4 regions of the Exiguobacterium sp. s133 genome follow, and region 4 is predicted to be linked to each of the others. Evidence: riboswitches for the same ligand, from Rfam matches in the RefSeq annotation. Region 4 holds a riboswitch; each other region holds the start of a gene.

Region 1 (7,959 bases), on a different contig from region 4:
GGACGTTGATTGCCGGAGATGCCTTCCAAACACAAGGCGGAATCGCTGTTTCCGGCGATACGCGCTGGCAGTTCCCGTTCCCTGCTCTCGCGACTTGGGATAAAGACGTCGCCTTGAAGTCCGCCCATCAATTGACGGAACTGACGCCCGACATCCTTGCGACTGGACATGGTCCTCTCGTTCTCGCACCGAGCTATGAAATGCGTGAAGCTGTCGATCGGTTTGAACAATTGTTAAAACGCTGATCCCACAACAATCTACCGAACCCTTTACCTTGCTTAAAAAGCAGGAAGTGCGGGAGGTAAAAGCGTAAGTATAGACAATTCATGCAGCCGATTTAGAGCGCAATCCGTCTTGAATCGCATTAAACCGAAAAAAGCAATCGTTCGCGCCCCTGTCGCTTTGAAGACGAGACGAGGAACTGATCGCATCTAGACATAGCGTATTCACTTCTCGCACACGTTTTTCTACACGCTCAAAGGGTCTGACTCAAAAGCGGGAACCACTCTCGATTAAAAGGAATCAGGACTTTTTCCATACGTATCTCAGTCAAACACTCAACTATCTGAAACAATAAACATTTGTATAGATATGGCCGATGATCCCGTCAAAAGTGGGTCATCGGCCATTTACTTAATGGAGGACGGGAACGTTCATCCTCGACCCCTGTGGGAAAAGGTAGCGCGATTCGCGGTGAGGATAACAAAACCGTCCGTCACTCTGATTGATGTTGGAGCGACTCTTGAGTCAGCTCCTTCTTTTTTCATCAGCCCGTTCGAAATCAGCGGGACCTAACTCTTGTCATGACCCTCGATCAGAATGTTCCTCAAAACCACGGCACTTTTTCTAGCGTGTCACTTTCTTGTATTTTCCTAAGATGAAACCCTTCACTATTTCACCGACTCGTTTGGTACAGACGCGCCTCATAGGGCTGTAAGATCTCACTTGCACTCTCTTCATAGTTCGAGAGAAGTAACTGTTCATTCGGTAAGGCGAATGTCGTTTCGACCTGTTCATCATGGACGTTCAAGACGATTCGCCACGTCACCCCTGCGAATTCCCGTTCATATACGTAAAGATAAGGATCCTGAATCGCCAAATCACGATACACGCCATACACCATGACAGGATGTTCTTTTCGTAATTGAATCAACTCCCGGTAAAACGCGAGAACCGATTGCGGATCCTGTTCAGCTGCCTGCACGTTGATTGTTTTATAGTTCGGATTGACCGTCATCCATGGTGCCCCTGTCGTAAATCCGCCTGCCCGGCTATCATCCCATTGCATCGGTGTCCGCGAATTATCCCGCGCCCGTAGCTGCATCGATGACAAGACAGCGCCACTCGGCTCTCCCGCTGCGACGCGCTCCTCGTAACGATTACGGAAGGCGACGTCTTGGTACAGAGAAGCATCCGAGAAACGAATACCCGTCATCCCGATTTCTTCTCCTTGATAGACATACGGGATACCCGGTAACGTGTGTAACATCAAGCCGAGTAACTTGGCGCTCTCGACACGATAGCGCTCGCTACCGAAGCGCGTGACTTGTCTTGTATGATCGTGATTATTCAAAAATTGTGAAGTGACGCCTTTCGGGTACAGCGCATCATACCACCGTTTTTGAATCTGTTTATACCGCAACAGGTCCATTTCTTCCATGTCATCGGCGACTTCGAAATGAAACAACGTCTGTAACTCCTGACGTTCTTCGCTGACATATAACAGCCCGTCTTCGGGACCGACAAACGGAATCTCCCCGACCGTAAACAAGTCTTTCCCCGCAAGAACTTCCTGATGCATCTCCTGTAAAAATTCATGGACTCCCGGTTGATTGCCTAAGTAGGACAAGTCAAACGGATCCTCCACATCGTCAAACGCCGCTCGTTTTTTAATCAAGTTAATGACATCCATCCGGAAACCATCGATACCTCGGTCAATCCACCATCGCATCATCGTGTAGACAGCTTGACGGACGGCAGGCTGTTCCCAGTTCAAATCAGGTTGTTCTGACGCAAACGAATGAAAATAGTACTGTTGCCGTCCTTCATCCCACGTCCATGGACTCGGCGCAAAATACGACCGCCAATTGTTTGGTGGTGTTCCTTTTTCCCCGTCATGCCAAATGTACCAATCTGACTTATCATTCGTTTGATCACGGCGCGACTCCTCAAACCAGTGATGTTGATTACTTGTGTGATTGACGACAAGATCGAGAATGATTTTTAAGCCGCGCGCATGCGCCGATTCAATCAGCTGGTCCAAATCTGCCATCGTGCCGGCTTTCTCCATGATGCCGTAATAGTCAGCGATGTCGTAACCGTTGTCGATATCAGGTGATGTATAACAGGGGTTAAGCCAAATGACACCCACCCCGAGTGAGGCGATGTAGTCGAGCTTTTCGATCACGCCCCGCAAGTCCCCCATCCCGTCTCCATTCGAGTCGTTAAAACTCCGCCAGTACACTTGATAAACGACGGCTTCTTTCCACCAGGTCCGATTCATCTTTTCCATCTCCCGTCTAGTAGTCAATCGATTACTTGTCTAGTGTATCAAGAACATCGTCTGAAATTGGAATGTTCTTCTAATTTTTAAGGGATTTTAAAAAACCTCTTTCATTTTGACTGAAAATTCGCTATTCTTGACGACAATACCCGAAGGAGGAACAGAGATGAAACATTTCGCCCCATCGATCGCCATCGATCGCTTGCCCGATCCCGTCTTCGCAGAACTTGCCCAACGGATCGGTTCCGTCAAAGCCGCAGGACACGACGTCATCACGCTTGGTCAAGGAACGCCGGACCAAACGACACCCGTACATATTCTCGATGCTTTAAAACAAGCCATCGATGATGCAAGTAATCTCCAGTACCCCCCGTTTCGCGGACATGATTTCTTAAAGCAGGCCGTCGCTAATTTTTATGAATCAGAATTTGGCGTGTCGATTGATCCGGCGACAGAAGTCGCGATTTTACTCGGAAGCAAGGCCGGCATCGTCGCCCTTCCGCAGACGATCGTCAATCCCGGTGAAGGAGTCATCGTCCCGGATCCCGGTTACCCGGATTACTTGTCGGGCGCAGCACTTGCCGGTGCGTATCCAATCACGCTTCCGCTTCTCGCTGAAAATAGCTTTTTGCCTGACTATGACCTCCTCGATTCGCTCGACGTCGAACGGGCCCGGATGTTGTTCCTCAACTACCCGAGTAATCCGACCGGTGCGACGGCGACAGCGAAAGCCTTTGAACAGACGGTCGCATTCGCTGATGAAAACGACATTTGTGTCGTCCACGATTTAGCGTACGGCGGGATCAGCTTCGATGGTCCGACACGTAGTTTCCTCCAGACGGAAGGGGCAAAAGACGTCGGAATCGAACTGTTTTCGCTCTCAAAACGATTCAACATGTCCGGCTTTCGGATCGCCTTTGCGATCGGTAATCCATCCGTCATCGCGAGCATCGAAACATACCAGGAACACCTTTACGTCAGTGCCTTCACACCGATCCAGCATGCAGCGACGGTCGCACTTTCAAGCGATCAGACATGTGTCCGTGAACTGAGCGCCTTGTATGAGACGCGACGCGATGCGTTGTTCGGTGCATTAAACGAAATCGGCTGGGCAGGACCGGTTCCGGGTGGTTCGTTCTTCGTCTGGCTCCCTGTTCCGTCCGGCTTCACGTCACAAAGCTTCACCGATCACCTGCTCGACGAAGCGCACGTCGCCGTGACACCGGGTCATTTCTTTGGTACATACGGTGAAGGTTACGTCCGGATCAGTCTGATTGCCGATGTCGACCGACTCGTCGAGGCTGTCAAACGAATCGGGACCCTTCAGCTCTTCCAAACCGCCGTTGCCGAATAATTCTGAAAAAACGTTTGACAGATGGGAATCATTTCCGTTAAAGTAAATCCCAACAGCATAGCTACTTATCGAGAGCGACCGAGGGATTAGGCCCAACGACGTCCGGCAACCACCAGTAATGGAACGGTGCCACATCCTACAGAACTTCTTTTGTTCTGAGAGATAAGTTACGAAATTCTACAATTCGTCGCTTTTTTCTGGTTGCTCTCTAACTGGAAAAAAGCGATTTTTTTGTATAGGGAGGGAAACATCATGATTGAGTTCGCACACATCACAAAACAATTTGTCCGTGACCGCACACCGATTTTTGCATTAAACGATGTCAACTTAACGATTGAACAAGGGGAAATCTTCGGCATCATCGGTGAATCCGGCGCCGGAAAAAGTACACTCTTACGGTTGATTAACGGACTCGAGACACCGACGAGCGGTACGGTCATAGTAGACGGAGCCAATCTATCACGTGTCTCCAAAACGTCTCTCCGCAAACTCCGTCTCCGGGTCGGTATGATCTTTCAACACTTTCAACTGATTCAGTCCCGCACGGTTGCCGACAATATCGCGTTCGCCTTAAAGGCTGCCGGTGTCAAACGGCGTGAGTTCCCGAAACGGATTCAAGAATTAACGGCACTCGTCGGACTCGAAGGATTCGAGACGAACTATCCGAGCCAACTCAGTGGTGGACAAAAACAACGCGTCGGCATCGCACGAGCGCTCGCCAACAATCCAAACATCTTACTCTGTGACGAAGCGACATCAGCGCTCGATCCGGTGACGACGCTCCAGATTCTCGATTTACTGAAAGATTTGAACGCCCGGCTCGGTTTGACGATCATCCTCATCACCCACGAAATCGATGTCGTCAAACAAATTTGTCACCGCGTTGCCGTCATGGCGCACGGTGAAGTCGTCGAAGTCGCTTCGACTTACGCCATATTTAGTCAAGCCGAACATCCGGTCACAAAACATTACGTCGATACGGCACTCCAAATCGAGTTGCCGGAACGAATTTTACGGACGACACCCGGCAAAGTCATTCGACTTCAGTTCACGGGTGAAAAAACAGGTGAGAGTACCTTATCTGAAGCCATCAAACAATTCGATATCGCAGTCAGCATCCTGCATGGGAAGGTCGACTACATTCAGGACGTCGCGTTTGGCGTCTTAATCGTCAGTTTGACGGGACCGACACTGCATGTGAATCGTGCCTTAACCTGGCTCGAGGGACAGTTGCACGCAATCGAGGTGATTCAAGATGTCGCTTGACCGGTTTACGACAATGCTTCCCGACTTAACGAAAGCACTCGGAGAGACGGCCTTCATGGTCGGCATTTCACTCGCCTTCGCCATCATCATCGGAATTCCACTCGGGATTTTATTATTCATCACCGACCGCGGACTCTTTTTCCAAAATGTTTTCATTCGAACGACGTTGGACTTCGCCATCAACATCGTCCGCTCGTTACCATTCATCATCCTACTCGTTGCTTTGATTCCATTGACGCAACTCATCACGAAGACGACAATCGGTCCCGCTGCCGCCTCGGTCAGTTTGAGCGTCGCCGCGATTCCGTTTCTCGCCCGACTCGTCGAAACCTCACTCCGTGAGATTCCACCCGGCTTGATTGAAGCAGCAGAAGCGTGCGGGGCGAAACCGCTTCGCATCATTATCAGTGTTCTCCTTCCGGAAGCATTGCCCGGAATCATTCAAGGCTTGACGTTGACCTTGATCAGCCTGATCGGATTCTCAGCGATGGCAGGGATCGTCGGTGGCGGCGGAATTGGTGACCTCGCGATCCGGTTCGGTTATTACCGGTACGATAACGTCGTCATGATCATGACGATCGTCGTGCTTGTCGTCATCATTCAAGTCATTCAGGCACTCGGCAACCGGTTCGCACGTGTCGCCGATAAACGATAACTTACAAATAGAGAACGCAAGGGAGAGATTACGATGAAAAAACGCTATGCCTTTTTAGCAACAGGATTATTAGGAGCAAGCATCTTAGCCGGATGCGGTGACAGCAGTGCAAATGAAGAAACGAAGTCCATCAAAATCGGGGCGACGAGTGGTCCGTATAGCGATATGGTCAAAGAAGCGATTCAACCGGGACTCGAAAAGAAAGGCTATAAAGTCGAAATCGTCGAATTCAGTGATTACATTCAACCGAACCTTGCCCTCGGGAGCGGTGATATCGATGCCAACCTGTTCCAGCATTCGATTTATTTAAAAACGTTTGCGAAAGAAAAAAATCTCGACCTCACAGGGCTGATCACTGTCCCAACCGCACCGATGGGATTATACAGCAAGTCCTATAAAACGTTGGACGATGTCAAAGAAGGCGCTGAAGTCGCGACACCGAACGATCCGACGAACCAGGCACGTGCTTTGAACCTGTTAGCGGATCAAGGTTGGATTGAACTAAAAGCAGATACCGATCCACTGACCGTCTCAGAAAAGGACATCATCAAAAATCCAAAGAAACTCGTCATCAAACCGCTTGAAGCCGCTCAGCTTCCACGCGCTGTCGAAAGTGTCGATATTTCAGCCGTTCCCGGAAATTTCGCACTTGCTGCGAAGTTCGACTTACTCGATGCACTCGCACTCGAGACGATGAACGAGCAGTACCGCAACTTAGTCGCTGTTAAGACAAGTGACGAAGACAAACAACTGGCCAAAGACTTAACCGCTGTCGTCAAATCGGATGATTTTAATGAAGTGATCGAAAAATCATTCAAAGGATTCAGCAAACCAGACTGGGCGAATTGAGCAGAAGTGTCACTTTTACGGAAAGACCTTATTCTCGCCACTTCTCAAAAGAATAAACGCCATAAAAAACCGGACGGCTCCACCTCCTTTCAATAACAGGGGTGGGCCGTCCGGTTTTTCGATAGTATCTCTGTTACTCGTCGCTCCCCCTTCCCGAATCGCAGCCTTTCTCAGGTCTTCTTCCATTAGAAAGCCTAAAAAGATTTGCTTCCACGTGACTCCTACGGGAAAAAGCGCAAGGCTTGCTTGCGCTGTCAGAGGCAGGCGAGACCCTGCATCTTGACCTGTAAGGGAAAGAGGCAACGGCTTGCGCCTCGCCCGAGGAAAGCACGGGAAGTAAGAATCTTTCGTACCACTTATATCAACCACCTACGTTTTTTGATTCGTAAGATATCACGTTTCCCGGGACTCAAGACAAACCAAAAAGCCTAGGTTCCCATTGACGAGAACCTAGGCTTTACTTTAGTTCGTGCTATTTTCACGGTGTTCTAAAGTTAATCGTAAAGTACGGTGCATCTTTTCTAAACGCCACTCCAACATCCGCTTGTTTGAAGCCGCTTTGCATGATGTTTTCACGATGCCCTTTTGAGTTCATCAATCCCCAGTGGGCAGCGAAGACATTCGGATACCCCATCGATAAGTTTTCACCCGCCATCGAGAAGCGAATGCCTTCTGCCTTCATCCGGGCGAACGGGTCACGGCCTTCAGGATCCGTATGCGAGAAAAAGTTATTCTCCGCCATGTTTTCACTGTGTCCGCGCGTGACCGGTTTTAATGCTGTATACGGCGACAATGCAGGTTTCTTGTATTCGGCACGTTCCCAGTTCATCAGGCGTAACATCAATTTCTCATCCGTCGTCCGTAATGCTTTTGAAGCAGCACCATAGAACCCTTCTTTTTTCGCTTCGACGTCCTTCGGAATCGCCAGTGTTGCTTTGACGCGATTTTTATCATATTGATCAAAGAAATACGTCACGTAGTTATCGTTCTTTTCATAGACGGCTGCGTGATCAAGGTTCAGCATGTAGTTCGTATTTCCCTTTCGATAGGACTTGACGACCTTCCAGCCTTTTTTCGCAAGCGTCGCTTCCGTATCTTTATTTAACGTCGCGCCTTGCGTCGTCACGCCGTCCCGGAAACGATACTTCCCGTAATCTTTCCCGTCTTTCGTCAGTGCGACAAACTCCTCTGTCGCTGTCCGTCTGACTTCCCACTTGTATCCCGGGTACTCACTTGTATATGCATCAATCAGCTTTCCCCCACTTTTCGGGTACTCCGCCTCCGCTTGTTCGATTGGAACGCTTTCGCAACCAAAGAAAGCAAATGCTATTA
Region 2 (7,959 bases), on a different contig from region 4:
GCAATGCCCTGTTTTTTCCCGAGTAAATCAAGGGCAAGTTTCGCGATGACGTTATTAGGACCAATCCCGATTCGGACGTGAATACCGGTTTGTTCCAGGATGGCTGACTGTAATTGGTTAGCAGCTTCAAAATCCGTACCGAAGAGGTGCTCCGTTCCCGTCATGTCGATGAAACTTTCGTCAATCGAGTATACCCGGATTGCTTCCGGTGGTCCGAATTGATGGAGCACATCGAGGACACGAATCGACGTTTTCATGTAGCATAACATGCGTGGTTCGACGAGGTGAATCTGCTTTCGTTCCTTGTACGGGAGTTGTTCAATCTGGTAGAGACGACTTGCCGTTTTGATACCAAGCGTCTTCAAAGCAGGGCTCGCCGCTAAAATGACGGAGCCGCTCCGTTTTAAATCGGAAACGACGGCTAATTTTGTTGTTAATGGTGGTAGATTTCGGTAATGGCACTCGCAACTGGCATAAAAAGAGACACTATCCACGCAAAAAATACGTTGGTTTGGAAAGTCCGCATCAGAAGACACGAAAATCACTCCTTTTAGAACGTTTGTTCTTATTTTATTTATGTTGATTCTAGCACGGTCTCAAAGTGTCTCAAATCAAAAATTGAAAAAGAGTGTACATGTCATCACTTTTTAGAGCGCGGCATGACTTTAGAGATCATCCTCTTGAGTCATATTTAGGTAACAGGTTTGGTACACTAAGGACTGAGAAGAAGAAGGGTTGGGAGAGAATGAAGAAAAAACCGATGATCCATCTACCGGATGTCCCGAATAATTTAGCAGTCGAAACATTTGCAGAAATCGAAATCGATGATCCGTACTTGTATCAAATGATGTATGAAAAAGAAACGTTACCCATCGAGCTGACGGAGCGGATCGATGCCAATCAAGTCTGTTTTCGGAATGTCTCATTTGCGGGGCTCGTGTTTGATCGCGCGTCATTTGAAAATGTCCGGTTTGAGCAGTGCGATTTGACGGGTTGCCAGTTCCGTGACAGTCGTTTTCATCGCGTTCTGTTTCAGGACTGCCGCCTGACGGGGGTTCAATTAGAAGAAACATCGCTTGATCATGTCACGGTAAAAGCATGCCAGGCGAATTACTTACAAGTGATTCGGACATCGCTCCGACAAGTAACGTTCGAGCAGACGGCGATGCGGGAGACACAATTCTTCGAAGGGAAACTCATCGATTTACGTTTTGAGGATGTTGAATTGATGGAAAGCCAGTGGGTTGAAACTCCGTTAAAAGGACTCGATTTGCGACAAGCGGACGTCTCGGGGATTACGATTGATCCACGCTTTTTGACAGGGGCGATCGTGACGGAAGGACAAGCAATCGCATTTGCCCGATTACTCGGTCTTGTCATTCCGCAAGAATGAACATGAAAAAACCGGACGCTGTTCCTCTTCCTTTTAGGGAAACGGAAAACGTCCGGTTTTTTTGTATTCATACGACTCTCGAAGGAGAGACTTAAAAGGAGAGCGTCTCGCCGTCGTCCGGAATCAAAAAGTGAGCGGAGAGATGATTTGCTGCTAAAAAGTCAGCGATCATATCGCGGCGGAGCAGGCAGTGATTGACAGCTTCGAGATGCGAGACGATGATCGTCGCTTCAGCCGCTGCCGCGTGGACCGCTAATAAATCACGTTCCGACATCGTGATCGGTTCACCGGTCTGGAACTGGGCGGCACCACTATTGACGACGATGACATCCGGTGCATAGGTATCAATCGCAGAATCGACGTCGTCACACCAAATCGTATCACCGGCGATATAAAGCGTCGGCTCATCGGGATGTGTAAAGACGAGACCGGATACGTGTCCCATCCGTTGTCCGATTTCGCCGACACCGTGTTGACCGTTCGTGCGGAAAACTTTGACATCACGGAGTGTCACACCCTGGTCGAACGGCTGAACGTCGGTGAAACCGGCTTCTTTAATGACAGAGGCGTCCGTCGCGTTTTGGGCATAGAGCGGAACCGTCTTCGGTAACAATTGTTTTGCGGCCTCATCGAAATGATCGGCGTGAAGATGTGTCACGAAGACGGCATCCGGGTCGAGTAAGGTCGAGACATCGACTGGTAAGTCGACAAGGGGGTTGCGGTGGGTGTTCGGTGTATGGTCGAACGGAGGAAGCGAACCCTTTTCACCGAGAAAAGGATCAATTAAAAAAACTTGGTTGGCATAGGTCAAGACGAGTGTCGCATTTCGAATTTGCTGGATGTTCACAGGCAATCTTCCTTTCTTGTACGAATCTTCCTCGTCTCATATTCCCGACTTGCCGAACCTTTAATCCAAAACATCATTGGTCCGGTTTAGGGAGAATTTTTTCCATGGCCAGGACATCGACGTAATACCCGTTTAACATTCCTTGTTCTTTAAAGGTACCGACGATTCGGAATCCGGCTTTGATGTAGAGTTTTTGTCCGATCCGGTTGAAGGGGAACGTAAAGAGAATCAGCTTATGCATGCCGTGAATGATTGCATGTTCTTCGATGATGTCGAGTAGTCGTTTTCCGATTCCTTGTCCGCGGTGGGTCCGTGTGATGTAGACGGACAGTTCGCCGACGGACTGATAGACGGGACGCGGATTGTAGGCATCGAGCGAAATGAAGCCAAGAATCTTTGCCCCTTCATAGGCAACGTAACCGGCATGTCGCTCGGAGCGTTCACTGAACCATTGCTGCATGAAGGCGAGATCTTTCGTATCCGTCTCGAGCGTCGCGATCCGGTCTTCGATTCCTTCATTATATATGGCGAGCACGTCCGGTAAGTCGGTTTCTTGAACGAGACGAATCATCATACACGTCAGCTCCTTTTTGTGTCCTTTTCTTCATTATATCGGAGATGGACGAAACAAACGGCATGTTTCTAGAATAGGAAATGCTTCCGTACACGCGCTTTCCTCAAACATGTTTGTCAGACGACGTTTCCGTACAAAAAAAGCCCAGGTCCTCTATTGCTAGAAGACTTGGGCCGGACCGGACTGAATTAGTTTGCTGAAGACAGGGCGTCCCGCTCGTAAATCGGCACCCAGCCGTCCGTCGTGACGAAGATTCGGATCGCCACCACTTTCCGGTCTTCCTGGAGCGTGAAGTAGTGGCGCGTGTTGACGGGAACGGAAATCAAATCACCGGGATTGAGCTCGATGTTGTAATAGCCGACCTCCTCGTCTTTAATCGCAAACACGCCATGGCCGCTGACGATGAAGCGGACCTCGTCATCGGTATGATGGTGTTCTTTTTGGAAGTTGACGAGTAATTCATCGAGATTCGGTGTCGTATCCGACAGTGCGATGATGTCAGCCGTCTGGTAACCGCGACGTTCCGAAACATCTTTAATCTCGTCCGCGAATGTCGTTAAGATCGTCTGTTTGTCGTCATCCGTTAATGTAAAGTTCTCGACGAGGTCGCCCGGTAACTTCGAGACGTCCCATTGTTCATATAAGACGCCGCGTGAAGCAAGGAATGAAGAGACCTCATTTTGATCCGTATACCGTTCGTTTGTCTGTTGGAAAAGTACTGTTGCCATTGTAAATTCCTCCTTTTAATGAATCGCCTGTCGGCACGTTTGTAGTTTTAAGGTGTAACTGAACAAAAACTCGAATGCTTCCAACTGTTTTTTCGCTTCAAAGGCAGTCGGTGCCCAGACGGTGATGCCGTGATTGCGAATCAGGACGGCGCCGCTCTCGGCATGTACATGTGCTGCAAAGGCAGCGGCAAGCGTCGGAATGTCGGCATGGTTCGGGATAATCGGCACACGGACTTCCGCATCTTCTTCCCAACGGCCGAGTGCCTTGATGATTTCCTGACCGGCAAACCGAATCTCGCCTTGGTCGCCGTACAGTTCCGAAATGACATTATTGTCAATCGTATGGACGTGAAGGGAACACCCGGCAGTCGTTCGGTTGAAGACCTCGACGTGGAGCAACGTTTCGGCAGAGGGACGACCCGTCTGTTCGCCGATCAGTTGACCGGACGCGTCGACATGGACGAAGTCGTCCGGTGTATCCTGCCGTTTGTCCTTCCCGCTTGCCGTCACGAGAAATTCAGTCGGTTGATCGGCTGTCCGGATGGCGAGATTGCCGCTTGTGCCGGGGAACCAGTCGCGTGCTGCAAGTTCCTGTTTGACGGCACGTAATTCTTCATATCGTTTTAAGAAGGTCATGTGTACACCACCTTTGTCTGCAGATGATTCAATATGTCATGAAAGTTTTCAAACGGCGTATACGGGATGCCGTGCTGTTCACATAGCGTGATCAGATAATCCCGTGCATAAACGTGATCCGCCTGCTTAGCCAGTTCAAAATCTGTTACGGAGTCGCCGATCGCGATGATCGTGTCACCGTTCTGCTTCAGCTTCCGGGCGATCGAGGTTTTGCAACAGCCGCATTGATTTGTACAGGCCGCGTCGCAGGCATGCGGCCATTCGATTCGAACCGTCTCCTGGCTGAAGTCACTGCCGTTGCAATAAATCGCTTCGTCCGTCAGTACATCCGCAAGAATCGGCTGGACAAAAAAGTCGATCCCGCCGCTGACGATGGAAAAATCAATCTCGTTTGATTTGGCAAAAGCGAGTAAGGTGTCGAAGCCGGGACGAATGACTGCCTGTGTCATCAAGAAATCAATGTAGTCCTGTTTTTGACTGGACGGAAGCAGCTGAAACATCTGTCCGACGCCGGATTGAATCGAGAGCGACCGGTCGAGCACACCTTGTTTTAACGGTTCAAATTTTTCCGGCGGAGCGAACTCCTGCATCAAGGCGATGATATTATCGTGCTCCGTTACTGTTCCGTCAAAGTCACATAAAATCCGGATCGTCATTTCGTGATCCCCCAAGCATCGAGAGCGACACGTAATTCCTCGTGCCGGTGGGCGGCACTTGTCAGTGATTCGCCGGCCAGTGCTGCGCCCAGTGCCTGGCGGAAAGCGATGACTCCGGCCGCAGCACCTTGCGGATGACCGTGGACACCGCCTCCGGCATTGATGACGGAATCGACGCCGAAATCACGAACAAGCTGGGCGACGAGACCCGGGTGGATTCCGGCGGACGGGACCGGGAGAATTGTTTTGGTCTCACCGATTCGGGTCGCTTCGACGGCAATCCCGCGGGCCAAGTCTTTGGCGAGGGCGACATTCCCGTACGGCGACGGGAACAGTGTCAAGTCGGCACCGGCAATCCGCGGCAACGTTCCGAGCAGGACCGGGGCGGCAATCCCGTACTCGGGACTGGCGATCAAGGCACCGCTCAACGCCGGATGATTAAAGATCGGGACCGGGATTTCCGGATCGGCTGCCAGTTCCCGCAAGACATCAAGCCCGTATGTAAACGTGTTGAGCAGGAGGGCTGTCGCTCCGGCTTCGACCAGTCGTTTCGCCTGCTCTTTCAAGCGGAAGACCGGACCACTCAATGTAATCGCATAAAGGGCCCGTTTACCGGTCCGTTCATAGTGTGCATCGAGGACTTCCCGTCCAATCCGCGCCCGGTCGAGTGCCGGTGTCAGCGGATTGTCGTATAAGATTTCGTCATCCTTGACGAGATCAATCCCGCCGGCGAGCTGGGCTTCCAGTTGTTCCCGTAAAAAAACGAGATCCCGTCCGATGACGCCTTTGAAGATGCTCATCAACAGGGGGCGATCATGGACTTGGATCAATTGGCGGACGCCCTCGATGCCGAATTTAGCACCGGGGAAATCCGGTGTGAATGAAGCGGGAAGCTGAAGATCCGTCAGTTTGATTTGACCGTCGAGTGACAGCTTGCCGAAGACGGTCGTCAAAATCGCCGAAAAGTCTCGTGAGACGTTGTGTTCCGGATAACGGATCGTGACATACCCTTTTCCGTCGTGTTCTTCCGTATGGACGACTTGTCCTTTAAAGGATTCAAGCTGTTGTTGTTCCAAGTGATTCAAATCGGTCCATGAGCCGACCGTCAGACCGAGGGCGATTTGCTCTGCCCGTTTTGGTAACTGATCGGTCACGCCGAGTTGGTAAGTTGCGGTAATGTACGCCATGATCGTCGTCTCTCCCTTGTTAAAAAATACAAAAATGGTCCCTCGTCAATGACAAGAGACCATGAAAAATTGCGCGTGGACTCTTATCTGTCAGCGTGTTAGCTGCAAGAATTAGCACCGTGCCAACTGGTCGGTTGCTGCGACATCATAGGGCTCGTCCCTCCGTCTGCTCTTGATAAGAATTGGATGAAATTGTGAAATCTAATTGCAATTTTTACATGAGATGGACGTGATGTCAAATAATTTTTTGAAAATTTATTTTTTTTGAAATCCGCTTCTATAGATGGCGGTCTTTTAAATGGTTTTTCACTAAAAATTGGAATTGACAGATGATTTAAGACGGGCGTAATATTCGAATCAACATCGAACACAACAACCACATATGACTCTTATCGTGAGTTGGCAGAGGGAATTGGCCCGAAGACGCCGCAGCAACCGACCATCCGGCACGGTGCTACATCCAACAGACATTCGTCTGAGAGATAAGAGGACGGATGATACCCCGCGCCTCTTTTCTATGACGAAAAGCGGCGTTTTTTTGTGTAGAAATGAAGGGGGAAGCAAGATGGCATATCAAGCATTTACAGAACAAGACGCCATTAAACGTGTCCGGGAACTCGGACTCATCGGACAGGAAGAAGCGACGGCAGAAGAAATCGGCGACGGCAACTTGAACTTAGTCTTTCGGATTCAGGCAGGGAAAGAACGTTTGATCTTGAAGCAGGCATTACCTTATGCAAAAGTCGTCGGGGAAAGCTGGCCCTTGTCACTCGAGCGGGCCTGGATCGAACAGTTGGCACTGAAGGAATTCGCAAAATACGCGACGCCATTCGTTCCACGGGTCTTTCATGCCAGTCATGAAGAAGCGTATACGGTGATGGAGGACTTGTCGCACCTGCAAATCGTTCGGACGGGATTGCTCGCCGGCGAAACGTATCCGCTCCTTGCAGAACATGTCGGTTCTTACTTGGCGCGGACGTTATTTTTCACGTCAGATTTTGCGCTCGGTCCAGTCGGAAAAAAGCAGGTCGCACGTGACTATTACAACCCGGATTTATGCGACATCACGGAAAAGTTAATCTTTACGGATCCGTTTTACGACGCGGAAACAAACAACATCGAGAGCGGCTTGGAAACAGACGTACAGCAGCTCTGGCAGGACGAAAAACTGAAGCGGGAAGTGGCGAAGCTCGAAACGTTGTTCATCACGAAAGGGGAAGCCTTATTACACGGGGATTTACATACAGGAAGCATTTTTGCTTCCGCGGGCGAAACGAAAATCATCGATCCGGAGTTCGCTTTTTACGGACCGTTCGGGTTTGATGTCGGTCAGTTCATTGCCCACCTCTGCTTTGCGGCGTATCCGAACTATGCTGAGTTGCGGGAGACGCGGGTGAAGGATATCGATACGTTCTGGCTGACGTTTGCTTCGACGTTCACGGCACTTTGGGAACGGGAAGCCGTCGAACCTTTCCGGACGGTACCCGGGCTTGTCGATGATGTCCTCAGTACAATTCTCCAAGACGCGCTCGGTTTCGCCGGTTGTGAACTGATCCGGCGGACGATTGGTTTGGCACCGGTCGCTGATTTGGAACAAATTCCGGATGCTGCGACGCGCCTTGAACGGAAACGTCATGCGTTACGCCTCGGGACGGCATTGATTAAACGGCGCGGCGAATGTAAGACGTTTACCGATCTCCGGAATTTTGACGTGACGGAGGAATTGAGCCGATGAGCGAGTTTATCCGTAGTGTCATCTATGAGCGGGCGTGCTTAAAGATCCTTGATCAGACCCGTCTCCCGCAAGAAGAACGGTACGAAGTCATTCATGATTTGGCGCAAGCGGTTGAGGCGATTAAACAACTTCGTGTCCGGGGGGCGCCGGCAATCAGTCTGTTCGGTGGATTCGTCCTCGTGCAGGAAGCGTTCCGGACGACG
Region 3 (7,959 bases), on a different contig from region 4:
CCAAGTCTTCATTAAAGCATCGGATCCTGGTTTCTTACCGGACGTCCAGGCATGGGCAACAAAGCTCGGACATACCGTCCATACGGCAGAAATGAATCAGGGAATTGTCGAAGTTTTACTTGAAAAAGGGCAAGGACAAACGGAGCAACACGTGACAACGGCACCTGTCGCAAAAGCAGATGACGCGACGATGGTCGTCTTCAGTGGTGATCTTGATAAAGCACTTGCGTCATTCGTCATCGCACAAGGTGCACAAGCGATGGGCAAACAAGTCACGATGTTCTTCACGTTCTGGGGACTGAATGTCATTCGTAAGCCGGATGCACCAGCCGTCGACAAAGCACCGATGGAACGCATGATGGGGATGATGATGCCGAAACATGCCGGTGATCTTCCATTATCCAACATGAACATGGCAGGCGCCGGTCAAAAAATGATGAAAAAAGTCATGAAGGACAAACAAGTCGATGCGCTAGAGACGATGATGGCAAAAGCGCAAGCAGCAGGCGTCCGGATGATTGCGTGTACGATGTCGATGGACATCATGGGGATTAAAAAAGAAGAATTGTTAGATGATATCGATTATGGTGGGGTCGCAAGTTATCTTGGTGCGACAGACGATGCCAACTTAAATCTATTCATCTAATAAAGAATCGAAAAGAGCCCTTCCGCGAAAAGTGGAGGGGCTCTAAGTGTTTGTCTAAAGATGGAGGGGGTGACTAATTCAGATGAACATCCATCCTTGTGACGGACGTTTCCTTGTCCCATAGAAGTTGAGGATGGACGTTTCCGTCCTCCGTTAATCGAATGGCCGATGATTCTACTTCCACGGAATCATCGGCCATTTCGATGTAAATTCTTCTTTTTCACGATGGCTTAGTGTGTATTTGGGACACGCATGAAAAAGTCCTGATTCCGTTTAATTGGTAGCCGTCCCTCCTTTTGAGTGAGGCCGTTCTTTTTTTGTTCGTAAACGAAAAACCTCACATCTAATGTGAGGAAATGGATAGAAATGCCTCGTAATCAGAAGTTGACTGATACAACTGTATTTGATTTTTCAAAAAAACTTTCGTATTATAGAACACATGTGAAGAAATGTTACATAAGAGAGAAGTGGGGGAGCCTGTATGGAGAAACAACTGATGGATATCGTAACGAATATTAGTGATGTATTATGGTCGAGCGTCCTGATCATCTTACTTGTTGGCTTAGGCATTTATTTTACGATTCGCATGGGATTCGTCCAATTCCGGATGTTACCTGAAATGTTACGGTTACTGTTCCAGGGAACAGATAAAGGAAAGGATGGCGTCTCACCATTCCAAGCGTTCGCGATCAGTACGGCTGCACGTGTCGGGACCGGGAACATTGCCGGTGTTGCGACAGCCATCGCACTAGGTGGACCCGGTGCCGTCTTTTGGATGTGGCTGATTGCCTTGATCGGTTCAGCGTCAGCATTCGTCGAAAGTACACTTGCTCAAATTTATAAAGTCCGTGATGAGAAGGCATGGCGTGGGGGCCCTGCCTACTACATGGAAAAAGCGCTTGGCCAACGGTGGCTCGGAATCGTCTTCAGTATCTTGATTACAATCTCGTTCGGGTTTGTCTTTAACTCGGTTCAATCGAATACGATTTCATTGTCACTTCAAAGTCAGTATGGCATCGATAAGATGTGGATCACGATTGCACTCGTTTTATTAACATCACTCGTGATTTTCGGTGGAGTACGTAGTATTGCAACGGTCTCTGCATTCCTTGTTCCGATCATGGCGGGCGGATACATTTTAATCGCCCTCTTCATTATGATTACGAATCTTGAATTGTTGCCGAACGTCTTCGGCTTGATTTTCCAAGAGGGACTTTTAGAGTTCAAGACGCTTGCTGGCGGAGCAATTGGTGCTGCAGTTCTTAACGGAATTCGTCGTGGTCTGTTCTCGAATGAAGCCGGTATGGGTTCTGCTCCGAATGCTGCTGCGACGGCTGAAGTGTCACACCCCGTCAAGCAAGGTTTGATTCAATCATTCGGTGTATTTGTTGATACGTTACTCATTTGTTCGTCAACAGCGATGATCATCCTCGTCAGTGATGTCGCGACGAAAGACGCGAACGGAAAAGCAGTTGCCGGGATCGAACTCGCGCAAAACGCACTCTCGACTCAGGTCGGAGTGTTTGCGACGACGTTCATGGCACTTGCGATCTTCTTGTTCGCATTTAGTTCAATCATCGGAAACTATTATTACGGTGAATCGAACATCAGCTTCATTAATGACAATAAAACACTGATGATGGCTTACCGTGTCATCGTACTCGGGATGATTGTCTTCGGTTCAGTCGTACAGACGGCAGGTCTTGTCTGGGCGCTTGCTGATATTTTCATGGGCTTGATGGCAGTCGTCAACTTGTATGCGATTTTCCGCTTATCTAAAATCGCGAAACTCGCACTTGATGATTACCTCGAACAACGAAAATCCGGAAAAGATCCGCGTTTTTATGCGAATTCGATTCCGAACTTACCAGGTAAAGAATCTCTTGAGGCGTGGGAAACGGACGAATCAAAAGAAAAAGCGATTTAATCAAAAAGAACCGGCATTTTGCTGGTTCTTTTTGCATGTAGACAACGTGCTATCAGAAGGTGAGAGCGTTTTTTTTCGTTGCTTTTTAGTACGCAGATTCTAAAAAAATTACTAAAGCATCGAAAAAATGGGAATAGCTATTAAAGAAACGAAGAAAGGAGAGGGAGGATGGAAAACGTACATTACGTTCGTGTCGCGGATGCCGTTTGGGATTCGTTTGGTGACGACCCGCATATCATCATGGACTGGATTCTTTTTATCCATGAGACGCAGCCGGATTATGAACAGCTATTTGCTCTGGAAGACACGGCAGCTCTCTATCACTTGATGAATCAAATCGATATCTATATCGATCAAGAGACCCATTACAACTTAGGTCGAGCGATTGTCGGTGAAGAGTTGATTGTCAACGAAACACAAGCAGCAATTGTCGGGATTCTCCCTCTTCCGTTAATCATCATCTCAGCAGAAGTCATGCGAAATTTTGATCGTCGGTCACTTGAGACGATTTATGATGAAGCGGGGCAACACGGAAAATTCGACGACGTGTGGGAACAGTTTGCTGATTTACGCGCATACTTCAGCAAGGCTGAAACGACAGAAGAGACGATTCTTATTTATTACGCTTAAAAAAAGACTGCTACGGGATAGGTCCCGTCAGCAGTCTTTCGTGTATCGGTCAGTGGATTAAAAGTCAATTTCGTCAGGGTCCGGTCCGAGGCGGACTTCTGTCGCGAGACGATCGATTTGTTCGAGGTCGTCTGCATCGAGTTGGAAATCAAACACATCGAAGTTTTCAGCAATCCGTTCTGGTGTGACTGATTTCGGAAGCGCAACGATTCCGTTATCGAGGTGCCAACGTAGAACGACTTGTGATGGGCTCTTACCATGTTTTTCAGCAATCTCTTTGAAATCATTGATTTCAAGGAACTTACCTTGCATGAGTGGGCTCCATGCTTCGACTTGAATGCTGTGATCTTGCAAGTACTCATGCAATTCATGCTGTGGAAGTTGTGGATGAAGCTCGACTTGGTTGATCATCGGCGTCATGAGTCCTTCTTCAGCAAGTGTATCGAGATGATGTTCTTTAAAGTTCGATACACCAATCGCCTTGATTTTACCTGCTTCGTACAGCTCGACCATGGCTTTCCATGCTTCGACATAACCTTCGACCGGCCAGTGAATGAGATAAAGATCGAGATAATCGGTTTCTAGTCGCTCAAGTGACTCAGCGAAAGCCTCTTTCGTCCGTCCGGCACGAATGTCATCGTTCCAAACTTTAGACGTCAAGAAGAGTTCTTCACGTTTCACGCCGCTTTCTTTGATTCCTTTTGCGACACCACGTTCGTTTTTGTAGACGGCAGCCGTATCGATATGACGGTAACCGACGCGAAGTGCTTCTGCGACGGCAGCCGGTGCTTCCGTCTCTTCATCGACTTGCCAGACACCGAACCCGATCTGTGGAATCGTGATACCATTTGAAAGTTTTGCGTATTGCATGTATATACTCCTCCTTCAATGAAACTAGAATATGGATTTGCCTGTTCAGTTTAGCATGAACTTAGCGGAACATCTGTTTTGATGCTCATAAGCAGGGAATATAGAATGGGAAAGAGAAGAAAGTCTACTGATGCATAAACGAAGAGAGGTGTAATATCATGGTGAAATCGATTAAAAAAGTACCAAAAGGAGTTTGGACAAGCATTGCAGCACTATTAGGTGCTCAAGCCACGTTCCTCTTCCTTGGTGCCCGCAAGACAGGACGCAATCCGTGGGTATGGGGTGGAGCAGGACTCGTTCAATTTCCGCTTCCGGCGATTGCCTATTTCATTTTGAATCGTCAAGAAAAACAAAAATAAAGTGAACCCCCGTCGCAGACGAAGCGACGGGGGTTGTTTGTTTTACGACATGTTGTTTTTCTGTGCGGCATCGCTCTTCCGGCGTGGGAAGCCGAAGAAGATTGCCAGTGATCCACAAACGAACAGTAAAAATGGATAGAACAAATAAGGAATCAGTTCGGGTGACGCCGTTTTCGTCAATTCAGCGGCAATCAAAAGTTGCGCTCCGTACGGGATGATTCCTTGAACACCACAGGAAAAGAGGTCGAGGATACTGGCTGACTTCTTCCGGTCGATGTCATACGTATCCGCGATTTCAGCAGCGAGCGGACCGGCGACAAGAATCGAAATCGTATTATTTGCTGTTGCGAGATTCGTTGCACTGACGAGGGCAGCCATACTGAACTCAGCTCCCCGGCGTTTCGAAATCTTTCGTGTCAGCGTTTCTTTGAGATAAGCAATTCCACCGTTATAGGTGATCAGGCTGACGAGTCCACCCATCAGCAACGTCAAGATTGAGATTTCTGCCATCCCCATCAATCCGTCAGACATCGCGAGGACAAACCCACTTACTCCGAAACTACCGTCGATCATTCCGATGATGCCTGTCAATAACGTCCCGCCGAGTAAGACGAGAATGACGTTGACACCAAAGAGTGCGAGCGCGATGACGGAAAGATACGGAATCAGCTTATAAAATTCAAATGCTTTCGCTTCGACGACATCTCCGGAACCTGACACGAAAGCGAGTAAGATGACAGTGATGACGGCAGCAGGCAAGACGATTAAAAAGTTCGTTCTGAATTTATCACGCATGTTCGTTTTTTGTGTCCGGACAGCGGCGATTGTCGTATCTGAGATAAACGATAAGTTATCACCGAACATTGCTCCACCGACGACGGCAGCAGCGGCGAGTGCGACATTGACACCCGTCGCGTCATGAATCCCGAGTGCGATCGGTGCAAGGGCAGCGATTGTGCCGGTCGAAGTTCCCATCGCCATCGAGATGAAAGCGGCAATGATGAACAATCCACTCATTAAAAGAGACTGGGGTAGGAAACTGAGTGCAGCGTTGACGGTCGCATCAATGGCTCCGATTGCATTCGCTGTTCCAGAAAATGTGCCAGCGAGTAAAAAGATGAAGACCATGATCATGATGTCCGGATTTCCGGCACCGCGGGCAATCCGCTCGACGGTCTGGTTGATGTCTCCCTTAGATGTCGCAGCAGCAAAAATCAAGGCGATTAAAGCTGCAATCAAGATGGGGAATTTGTAAAAGTCGTTATAGAAGATTCCTGCACCGATGAATAATACAAGGAAAACGAACAAGGGGAACAACGCCCATTTGTTCGGCGTAACCGTTTCGTTCATGTGAATCACTCCATTTCTTCAGCATACAAAAAAAGACCCCTTCGCAAGAAAGAAGGAGGTCTTTACTGAAAAAGACGCTCTTCTTATCTCTCAAGCCATAGCTTGCTGGATTTGGCACAGTACGAATCAATCGTCCGCTGCCGAAACATCATTGGGCCAGTCCCTCCGTTTCTCGCGATAAAAAGAAGTCATTTAGTTGTTTAGTCGTTGTTTAAAACACGTTTATTACCCTAACGTATCTTTTAATGCTTGTCAACTGTACCTTACTGCAGTGCTTGTTTGAGCGTCGTCACGTTTTCGTTCATCAAATCAAAGTACGATTGATCTTGTTGATCTTTTGCGACGGACTCGAGGTTATGAATCGTAATCGATTCGGCACCGATTTCTTTTTGGATGACACGGGCGACCTTTGGCGACACCGTCTCTTCGAAGGCGATATAGTTTAAGTCATGCATCTCTGCTTCCTTGACGATGGCAGCCAGCTGTTTTTGGGACGGTTCGTCAGACGGTGAAATACCGGCAATCGGCAGTTGCGTGAAACCGTAACGTTCCGCCAAGTACCCGTATGCGGCATGCGTGACGAGAAGCTCCTTTTTCGAACCGGAGTCAACAGCTTTTTGTAAATTTTGGTCGAGTTCATCTGCTTGTTTGTTAAAGAGTGCGAGGTTTTTATCAAACGTTTCCTTCCGGTCAGGTGCTTCCTTTGCTAACGCGGTCGTAATCGAGTCAGCCATTTTCTTGGCGTTGTTCGGGTCGAGCCAAACATGCGGATCGTATTGTCCATGATCGTGCGACTCTTCTTCAGCCTCGTGATCATCATGGTCATCGTGTGCGTCTTCTTCGTGCGTATGAAGCGAAGCGGAAGCTTCGAGTAAGTCGATATTTTTACTTGTCTCGACAAAACGAATGGAATTACCGGCTAAACTTTCCTTAATCTTTTCAGAGTACGGCTCAAGGGTTGTGCCGGTAAGTAAAAATAGATCGCCTTTCGCAATCGTCGTCAGTTGCTTCGGAGTCGGCTCATACGAATGCGGGTCGGCGCCAGGGGGAACGATTAATTCGACCTGGACGTCCTTTCCGCCGATTTCTTTGGCGATGGCTGCCGTGGCGAACGTCGACGTATAAATTTGCAATTTACCGTCTTCGTCTGAATTTGAAGTCGATGAGCCGCATGCGGCGAGCAGACTGGCAGTTACTGTCGCGATGGTTAACGCTGGAATGATTTTTTTCATATATGAACCCTCCAAGATAATTAAAACGTAATTGTTCCGATTTGGACTTTCTAACTATATCCGACGGAAATTAAAGCGTCAAGTCGGAATGTTGTGAAGTTCTAGTTCAAAATAAATCGGGTAAGAGAAGAGTAGAAGTGAAATCGGAATGAGCCTTGGAGGTGATGAGGTGAAACGTGAAACAGCATGGTTGATGGGTGGCGCCGCTATTTTGACGACGGCTGCTGCTGGTGCGAGTATTTGGAATAATTATGGAGCCTTACTCAGATGGACGGAGCCGGTCTTGCCGCTTACCGAAAAGCAATTAGCACCACGAAATCTTTTATACAAGACGGTCAATCAGCAGGACTTGACGTTAGATATCTATTATCCACCGGGAGAAGGGCCGTTTCCGGTCGCGATTTATGCTCATGGCGGCGCATTCGTTCGTGGAAACCGTGATGATGTGTTTAGTTTTGCTCCAATCATCGACCGGTTTTTAGAACTCGGGATTGCCGTTTGCAGCATCGACTATCGTTTATTTGAGGATGGCAGCTACTTTCCGGACAACCTGGAAGATGTTCGAGATGCCTTATGTTTTTTAAATCAACAAGCGGATGAATTACGCATCGCGCGCGGTCGCATGCTTTTATGGGGTGATTCAGCAGGTGGAGCCCTAATGTTGACGACGGCGCTTGCCCCGACTGAATTTATCGGCGAACAGGCGGAGGCGCATCTTCCTTTAATCAGTGGAGTCATCGCCTTGTATCCGCCGACGAATTTTCTGTTGTTTAAATTCATTCAAACCTGGATTGCCCATATCAAGTTTTATGGGGGTGGACGTGAAGAATGGCGACAGTTGATGATGCGTGTCTCCCCGGCGACACATTTAAGTTCCGACTCGCCGCCGATCATGCTGCTGCACGGAAAAAAGGATCCGATTGTCCCGTTTGCTCAAGCACTCCA
Region 4 (7,959 bases):
GGAATGAAATCGTTCGGTGAAATCATTCCGAGCTCCGGATGATTCCAGCGGACCAACCCCTCGACACCGACCATCTGATACGTGATCGTGTCGACTTGAGGTTGATAATACAAGACGAGTCGATTCGTCTCAATCGCATGGGGAAGCTCCGACTCAAGTCGTAGCCGGTATGACGCCGCTTCCGCAATATCATCAAAGAAGACGACCGTTTTTCCGCCTTTTGCCTTTGCCTGATACATCGCTAAATCCGCTTGTTTTAATAACGTCACGACATGTTTCGGTTCCGTTCTTTGATGGCGAACTACTCCGATGCTCGGGCTCGAGACGACTTCAAGTCCTTCAATATTGTACGGGATGCTCAACTGGTTAAGAAGGCGCTCGGTCCGGGTTCTCGCCCCTTCTTCCGACACGATATGACGGAGAATGACCGTGAATTCATCGCCCCCTTGTCGGGCGACGACATCTTCGATTTCTGTCGCGCGGCGTAAGCGTTCTGCGACTTGAATCAGCAATTGATCGCCGATGTGATGTCCAAACGAGTCATTCACGAGTTTAAAATCGTTTAAGTCGATGAAGCAGAGAATGATCGTTTCTTGACTTTGTTCTTGCTCGACTAAATGGTGTAACATCTCTTCGAAGTACTTTCGATTGACCGCTTTCGTCAAGTGGTCATAGTACGCAAGCTGATGGATTTTCAATTCATTTTTCCGCATGTCTGTGATGTCACGACCGATGCCGAACAAACCAACAAGTCGTTTTCGGACACGAATCGGAATTGTCGTCACGCTGAGCAGGACATTGTTGCCACCTTCCTTTCGAAACACCGTCTCGAATTGTTCAGCGCTCATCTTATCTTGATCCGCCATGGCAGAAGTCCCTTGTCCAAGCAATTGATCGTACGACCGACCAATCAACTCGCTCTCACAATGTTCCGTCAGTTTTTCGAATGATGGGTTCGCACTTTCAATTTGTCCTTTCAAATCAAGAGAATAAACGGCATCCGGATGATACGTAAAGAGTGATTCATAACGTTCCTTACTCTCTTCCAACTCATCCGCCTTATGGTGGATTTCTTGAATCAATTGATGGTTACTTAAAATAATTAAAATTTGCCGGACTAAAATTAAGAGAATCGTCACCCCGCAACCAATCATCAATCCATTTAAGGCATCTCCCCGTTGCGCATAAAACAGCATTGTTGAGAACAATAGAAGTACGAGGAAATACGGTAAAAACAATCGCCCGAGATGCAAGGATTGCCTTTCTTCCTGATCGACTCGGATATGTTCCATCGTCACTTCTCCCGCATGACCGGAAATCGCGACTAACAATAAACTTAAAATGAATAACGGATCAATCGCTGCGGTGTTCTCATACCCATGGATGGTCGTCATATATAGAAAAAGGGTATCGGCGATAATCTGAATTAATATTCCGATTAACAAAAAGGAGAAACAGGTCGGTCGTGTGACAGTTTGTCGTTTTTCGATTAAGAAGTAGATGCTGATGACACAAAACAGCAATACGACATCATTCATCGGATACGCGAACGCGACGAAGTTTTCCGCTGTCGACGCTTGCCCATCCGCTAAAGAAGGACGAACCAAGAAAAACCAGCTGTATGTCACAGCGACAGTCATGACGATTAAAATATCAAACACGAATCGAATCAATTGATGTTTCGTCACGTATTTTCGAATCAAATGAAGAAATGCCATAAAGAAAAAGAACGATTGCAACATATAAAAAGGGTCCGGCAGACCGGGAAAAGGAACGGCAACCTGTTGGATATTTTCATAAGACATCCAAATCAGTTCCGCAATCAGATAACTTCCTGTTCCGAAAGCAAGATAGAGAAAAAACCGGCCTTGGTCCCGGCCATTCGTTCGATATGTGTGCAGTAAGAATAATGTTGCAGCTATACAGCCTATGATAGAAAAAATGTTATTTCCCCACGATGCCAGTTCCGGTCGATCGGCATAAAACCAGATCCAACTATAATAGCTCAAACTAAATAAAAGAACGCCGTATACGTAATGAATCCGCTTCATGTTCATTCGCCCCCCTTTCTTCCAAACCTCTAAGTTTTCCGTACTTTTATTATTATACGGTGGTTATACCATCCCGTGTATCCGTGACCATGAATTATTGATAAAAACCAAAAAAATTTCTATCGCATGTAAGAGGGGCGCGACCTCAAAAAGGAATCGCTCATTTTCCACGCGCTTTCCTGCAGGAGTCGCGTGAAACGAGTGATTCCTTTTGAACGATCTAACAGGTGGCGGATTGACTTTTACGTCTGTCCCCGTTTTACATCCGATAGAGAAACATTACTGAAAGCTGCGTAACAAGTTCGCCATCTCGATGGCAGAGACCGCCGACTCATACCCTTTGTTCCCTGCTTTCGTGCCGGCCCGTTCGACCGCTTGTTCAATCGAGTCCGTCGTCAATACACCGAAGATGATCGGAACACCCGTCTCACGCGACGCACCGGCAACACCTTTCGCGACTTCATTGCAGACATAATCGTAATGCGACGTCGCACCGCGGATGACGGCACCGAGTGTGATGATGGCATCATACTTACCGCTTTTCGCCAGTTTCTCCGCGACGAGCGGAATCTCGAATGCGCCCGGCACCCACGCCGTATCGACGCTATCCGCTTCGACACCGTGACGACGGAAGGCATCGTTTGCTCCTCCGACTAATTTAGAAGTGATCAATTCATTAAAACGTGCTGCGACGATCGCAACCCGGAGTCCTTCGCCCGTTAAAAATCCTTCGTATACCATCTTATTTTCCTCCTTCGAGATCGAGCAGATGCCCGAGCTTCGTCTGTTTGGTTTTGAGATACTGGTGGTTTTCTAAACTTGCCGGTACTTCATGCGGAACCCGCTCAAGCACAGTGATGCCGTACGTTTCGAGCGCTTGCTGTTTATCCGGGTTATTCGTCATCAAACGGATTTTCGTGACACCGAGGTCCTGAAGCATCGCTGCTGCGACGGCGTAGTCGCGTAAGTCGGCTGCGAATCCGAGCGCATGGTTCGCCTCGACCGTATCGAGTCCTTGTTCTTGGAGCTCATAGGCTTTCAGCTTCGCCATCAGACCAATCCCCCGACCTTCTTGCCGCAAGTAGAGGACAGCGCCGCCTTCTTGTTCAATCCGGTCGAGCGCCGCGTCGAGTTGCGGACCGCAGTCACACCGTTTTGATCCGAAGACGTCACCCGTCAGACATTCGGAATGAACCCGGACGAGCATCCCGTCTTCTGCTTCACCTGATAGCACCGTGACATGTTCCTTGGCGTCAGGTGTCGTATAACCAAGCATCCGAAACGCCCCGTGCGTCGTCGGTAACAAGACTTCCGCTTCACGGCGGACAGAGCGCTCGAGATAGCGGACGAGAGCATCGATCGTAATCATTTTTAAATCATGTTCTGCTTTATACGTCACTAAATCATCAACCCGTGCCATCGTCCCGTCGTCTAAAATGATTTCACAGATGACGGCCGCTTCGGCGCTTCCCGCGAGCCGTGCCAAATCAATCCCTGCTTCCGTATGACCACGCCGGACGCGTACGCCGCCTTCGTTTGCGATCAACGGAAAGATGTGTCCGGGACGCTTGAACTGCTTTGGACCATCCGTCAACATCCGCTGAATCGTCATTGCCCGTTCCGCTGCACTGATGCCGGTTTTCGCATCTTCATGATCAATGCTGATCGTAAAAGCCGTTCCGTGCGGATCCGTGTTGACATCTGTCATCGGCCGGAGTTCGAGTCGTGTTGCGATATCCGGACTGACCGGGACACAGACGAGTCCTTTGCCGTAAGTGATCATGAAGTTAATCATCTCGGGTGTCGCATGTTCCGCAAGTAACACGAGATCCCCTTCGTTCTCACGGTTTTCATCGTCACAGACGATAATCGGTCGTCCGCGTTTTAAGTCATCCACTGCTTCTTCAATCGAATCAAATCCGTTCATCATACTTCGCCTCCTAAAAATGCCGACCAGTCCGTCTTCGCATCCTTCTGCGTAAAGTGATAGAGATGTTTCGCCATCAAGTCACATTCGATATTGACGAGGGCACCCGTCTGCAAGCGATCGAACGTCGTGACTTGGCGTGAATGGGGAATCAATGAAATCGTCACCGCGTCGTTTCCGACATGTTGCAGCGTCAGGCTCGTCCCATTAATCGCAATCGATCCTTTCGGAATACAGTACTTGCTCCAGTCGCCTGCCTCAAAACGGTATTCCATCGCTTCACCGTCCGGTCGCCGGCTGAGAAACCGAGCCGTTCCGTCGATATGACCGCTGACGAAGTGACCGCCGAACCGTCCATTCGCCGGCATCGCGCGTTCGAGTTGAACGGCTGCTCCGACCCGTAACGTCTGCAGCGACGTCGCTCGGATCGTCTCATGGACGGCATCGGCCGTGAATCCGCTCTTCGTCATCGCCGTCACCGTCAAACAAATCCCATCAACGGCAATGCTGTCGCCAATCTTTGTTCCATCAAGCACTGCTGTCGCTTCAATTTCGAGCGCCAGCCCGTTCGGACGGGGGACTTTCCGTTTTATTGTGCCGAGTTCTTCAATCAATCCGGTAAACATGTCATCCTCTCCTTTCGTACATACTGGAGATGGACGTCTTGTCCGATTTGGTTCATTTTCACTAAATCAAAACGGTCTTCGATGTCCTGTTCCGTCGTCAGAGACTTGGTCCCACTGAAGAGGGACGGTGCCTGATAGAGTTCGATCGTATCCACGAGATCCGCTTCTAAAAATGCGGATTGAATCGTGGGACCGCCTTCAATCAACAGACTGCGAATACCTTGTTCATATAAAAGTTCGAGGATTTGGTCCGGTGTCGCATACGTCCCGACGAAAACCGTCACGTTCGCCCGTTCGCTTGTTCGTGGCTGTTCCGTCAGCCAGTACGTCGGATTCAAGCCATCGTTTAAGACTTGGAATGTTTCAGTCAGGCGCCCGCGGCGATCGACAATGACACGGACCGGTTCGATGCCGGTCGAACTGCGCAACGTCAGTGCCGGGTCATCGATGATCACCGTGTCGCTTCCGACGAGAATCGCGTCGTGTATCCCGCGTAACTGCCGTCCGTCAGCACGTGCCGCTTCCGAAGTGATAAAGCGTTGTTCACCCGTCGCAATCGTCCCGTTCATCGTTTGGGCGACTTTCACTGTGACATGCGGACGTTTTCGTTCAATCGCCGTCCAAAATGGTTCATACAGTGCCACTGCCTCGTCTTTTAGTAGACCGACTTCGACGTCAATCCCCGCCTGACGGAGACGTGTGATACCGCTTCCTGCGACGAGCGCGTGGCGGTCCTCTGTCGCGATAAAAACACGATTGATTCCTGCTTCGAGGATTGCTTCCGTACACGGCGGTGTTTTGCCGTGATGATTGCACGGTTCGAGTGTCACGTAGAGATCGGCTCCGCGTGCTGCTTCACCTGCCATGAGGAGCGCTTCGACTTCGGCATGGGGTCCTCCCGCATAACGGTGGGCCCCAAAACCAACAATCCGCCCCTGTTTGACGATGACGCAGCCGACACTCGGATTCGGGCTCGTTTGACCGTTTAACATGTGTGCTAGTTGCATCGCATAACTCATGAATGTTTCCATTTTTTCCGCTCCTTTCAATAAAAAAGACGCCTCCTGTAAAAGGGGCGTCGTGATTGAAGGATTGACGAAATAAGCGTCTCGCGTTTCTGTTTTTACACATACAGAAACAGACCTTTCCCTGAAAACATTTTTTCAGAAAATGGCAGCAAGCGCATTGTTTCGTCCTTCTCCCATCCGGACTTTACCGTCGGCCCTGGAGTCTCACCAAGTCAGCCACAGTGCGTACACTGCAGGTCGCGGGCTCATCGATTTATCAATCGCATCACCGCCGGTTGGGATTTTCACCCTACCCCGAAGAACTGGTTATTGAGTTATACAGCTCAAGACTAGCACAGGTCATTCTAAAATACAAAATGAATTGTATTTCATTCTCTTTTTTTAGGAAAACATCAAAAAAAGGACCCTTCTCTTAAAAGAAAAGGATCCTTCCATCTGCACTAAGGCAGAATCCGCTCCGCTCATCTTTCAGACAAACGTCTGACGGAATTGGCACAGTACGACGTAAGAAGTCTGTTGCCGAGGTTTCGTAGGGCCAGTCCCTCCACCTCTCTCGATAAGTGCTACGGTATGAAGTTCATATGTGTGATGTTTCAAGTCGTTCTTATGTCGTGAATCTAATGCTTACACTACGGGGATTCCTTTCTCAAGTCAACCATATTTTCAAAATTAAACCAAATTACCCAGTTTATCAATTTCGACTTCTTTTTGACGTCTTGACAACGTATTTCAATCAATGCTATCCTCTTCACAATGATTATTCCGACAATTCCTATACGATATATCAAGAGTGGGCGAGAGATCTGGCTCTACGAACCCACGGCAACCTGCAACATGCAAGGTGCTCCGACCAGCAAAGCCGATGCTTTGGATGATACTTACGAGAATCTCGTAGTGCGCCTAAAGCACTACGAGTTTTTTAATAGAAGGAGGAACCCTTTATGAATTCATCATCACCCGTCCTGTTTGGCGCAGAAGCTTTTTTGATTGAACGAGGTCCAATCGGTATTTTACTGTCTCACGGTTTTAACGCAACCCCTCAAAGCGTCCGTACTGTCGGAGAGCAGTTTGCCGCCCAAGGGTTTACCGTGTATGCCCCGCGTCTCGACGGACACGGGACGAGCATCCGTGATTTCGAAGCGTCGACTGCTGAAGATTGGAAACAAAGCCTCCGCCAAGGGTTCGACGTCTTAACCAATCATTGTTCGTCCATTTTCATCGCCGGACAATCGATGGGTGCGACACTTGCCCTTGCACTCGTCGCGGAAGGATTACCTGCTGACGGATTGATTACGATCAATGCAGCGTTAGCGATTCCTGCCTATGAAGCATTATCTTTTGAAGACTGTCCACGCTACTTAAAAGAAAGTACCCCAGACATTAAACGTGAAGCGTTTGAAATCATCTATGACCAAGTCCCTGTCGTCTGCGCATCGGAACTTTTGACCTTGATTGACCAGACACGTCCACTCTTACCAGCCATCGAGATTCCAACACTTATTTTATATTCTGCCGAAGACCATGTCGTCCCGCCTGAAAGTTCGGATTACCTTTATCAAGTCATCGGTTCGACGGACAAACGGAGCTATTGCCTGCTTGACTCCTATCATGTCGCGACCCTCGATTATGATCAAGAAACGATTGTCCGCGAGGCAACACACTTTGTACACCAATATAGTCGTTTGACCCACACCGGTTGATGTCTTTCCTGCGCAAAAGCAAGGGATGAAGACTGTTTCGATGCGTGTTTCAAGCATCGACTAAGCCGTCCAGAACAATATGAATGCGCAAAAAAAATGGCCGATGCTCCCTTGAAACGATGGGAGTATCGGCCATTTGATTGATGTGGTCCTGACTGATGAATCAGTCCTTCGTTTACTTCATCAGTTCTGTTGCTGTTTCTTCCATTGTTGCAGGGCTTGCGATTTCCCCGGCACTTCATGGCAGTGGCGGCAACGCGGCTCATACGACTCTGACGCGCCGACTAAAATGATTGGATCATTGTAGTTGGCAGGTCGACCGTCGATTAAACGTTGCGTCCGCGATGCCGGGTCACCGCACGACAGGCAGATCGCCTGCAGTTTCGTGACGAACTCTGCCCGTGCGAGAAGTTCCGGCATCTTACCGAATGGTTCCGCCCGGAAGTCTTGATCGAGTCCGGCACAGATGACACGTTTTCCGTCCTGCGCGAGGGCCTCGATGACATCGACGATTTCATCATCAAAGAACTGAACTTCGTCAATCGCGACCACTTGTGTCTCTTGTGCGACTGCCGCGTACACGTCACGGCTCGTCGCCATCGGTACCGCGATGACAGAGTTGCCGAC

What was found. Region 4 has a riboswitch for S-adenosylmethionine ahead of KNP96_RS12905 (alpha/beta hydrolase). Riboswitches for the same ligand answer to the same signal wherever they lie in the genome.
Region 1: another riboswitch for S-adenosylmethionine. It lies ahead of KNP96_RS04090 (methionine ABC transporter ATP-binding protein); the one in region 4 lies ahead of KNP96_RS12905 (alpha/beta hydrolase).
Region 2: another riboswitch for S-adenosylmethionine. It lies ahead of mtnK (S-methyl-5-thioribose kinase); the one in region 4 lies ahead of KNP96_RS12905 (alpha/beta hydrolase).
Region 3: another riboswitch for S-adenosylmethionine. It lies ahead of KNP96_RS15240 (Na+/H+ antiporter NhaC family protein); the one in region 4 lies ahead of KNP96_RS12905 (alpha/beta hydrolase).

Annotation. Positions count from the first base shown of each region.
Region 1 is NZ_JACSMK010000002.1:300,531-308,489, forward strand. Features, by position in the region: gene KNP96_RS04075 (MBL fold metallo-hydrolase) at 1-245, shown strand, start outside; gene KNP96_RS04080 (alpha-glucosidase) at 896-2,503, opposite strand; gene KNP96_RS04085 (aminotransferase class I/II-fold pyridoxal phosphate-dependent enzyme) at 2,670-3,857, shown strand; SAM riboswitch class I at 3,920-4,026, shown strand; gene KNP96_RS04090 (methionine ABC transporter ATP-binding protein) at 4,110-5,123, shown strand; gene KNP96_RS04095 (methionine ABC transporter permease) at 5,113-5,778, shown strand; gene KNP96_RS04100 (MetQ/NlpA family ABC transporter substrate-binding protein) at 5,812-6,627, shown strand; gene KNP96_RS04105 (CAP domain-containing protein) at 7,106-7,959, opposite strand, start outside.
Region 2 is NZ_JACSMK010000007.1:129,986-137,944, forward strand. Features, by position in the region: gene KNP96_RS16920 (Y-family DNA polymerase) at 1-536, opposite strand, end outside; gene KNP96_RS11030 (pentapeptide repeat-containing protein) at 746-1,393, shown strand; gene KNP96_RS11035 (MBL fold metallo-hydrolase) at 1,485-2,240, opposite strand; gene KNP96_RS11040 (arsinothricin resistance N-acetyltransferase ArsN1 family A) at 2,314-2,814, opposite strand; gene KNP96_RS11045 (1,2-dihydroxy-3-keto-5-methylthiopentene dioxygenase) at 3,003-3,542, opposite strand; gene KNP96_RS11050 (methylthioribulose 1-phosphate dehydratase) at 3,558-4,178, opposite strand; gene KNP96_RS11055 (2-hydroxy-3-keto-5-methylthiopentenyl-1-phosphate phosphatase) at 4,175-4,834, opposite strand; gene KNP96_RS11060 (2,3-diketo-5-methylthiopentyl-1-phosphate enolase) at 4,831-6,021, opposite strand; SAM riboswitch class I at 6,102-6,203, opposite strand; SAM riboswitch class I at 6,408-6,510, shown strand; gene mtnK (S-methyl-5-thioribose kinase) at 6,587-7,756, shown strand; gene mtnA (S-methyl-5-thioribose-1-phosphate isomerase) at 7,753-7,959, shown strand, end outside.
Region 3 is NZ_JACSMK010000014.1:13,790-21,748, reverse strand. Features, by position in the region: gene KNP96_RS15265 (CoA-disulfide reductase) at 1-646, shown strand, start outside; gene KNP96_RS15260 (alanine/glycine:cation symporter family protein) at 1,128-2,573, shown strand; gene KNP96_RS15255 (hypothetical protein) at 2,742-3,203, shown strand; gene KNP96_RS15250 (aldo/keto reductase) at 3,261-4,073, opposite strand; gene KNP96_RS15245 (hypothetical protein) at 4,232-4,432, shown strand; gene KNP96_RS15240 (Na+/H+ antiporter NhaC family protein) at 4,475-5,782, opposite strand; SAM riboswitch class I at 5,863-5,966, opposite strand; gene KNP96_RS15235 (metal ABC transporter solute-binding protein, Zn/Mn family) at 6,046-7,014, opposite strand; gene KNP96_RS15230 (alpha/beta hydrolase) at 7,184-7,959, shown strand, end outside.
Region 4 is NZ_JACSMK010000010.1:64,569-72,527, reverse strand. Features, by position in the region: gene KNP96_RS12930 (putative bifunctional diguanylate cyclase/phosphodiesterase) at 1-2,051, opposite strand, end outside; gene ribH (6,7-dimethyl-8-ribityllumazine synthase) at 2,331-2,792, opposite strand; gene ribB (3,4-dihydroxy-2-butanone-4-phosphate synthase) at 2,794-3,978, opposite strand; gene ribE (riboflavin synthase) at 3,978-4,604, opposite strand; gene ribD (bifunctional diaminohydroxyphosphoribosylaminopyrimidine deaminase/5-amino-6-(5-phosphoribosylamino)uracil reductase RibD) at 4,589-5,635, opposite strand; FMN riboswitch at 5,794-5,938, opposite strand; SAM riboswitch class I at 6,091-6,195, opposite strand; SAM riboswitch class I at 6,411-6,513, shown strand; gene KNP96_RS12905 (alpha/beta hydrolase) at 6,574-7,332, shown strand; gene KNP96_RS12900 (thymidine kinase) at 7,516-7,959, opposite strand, start outside.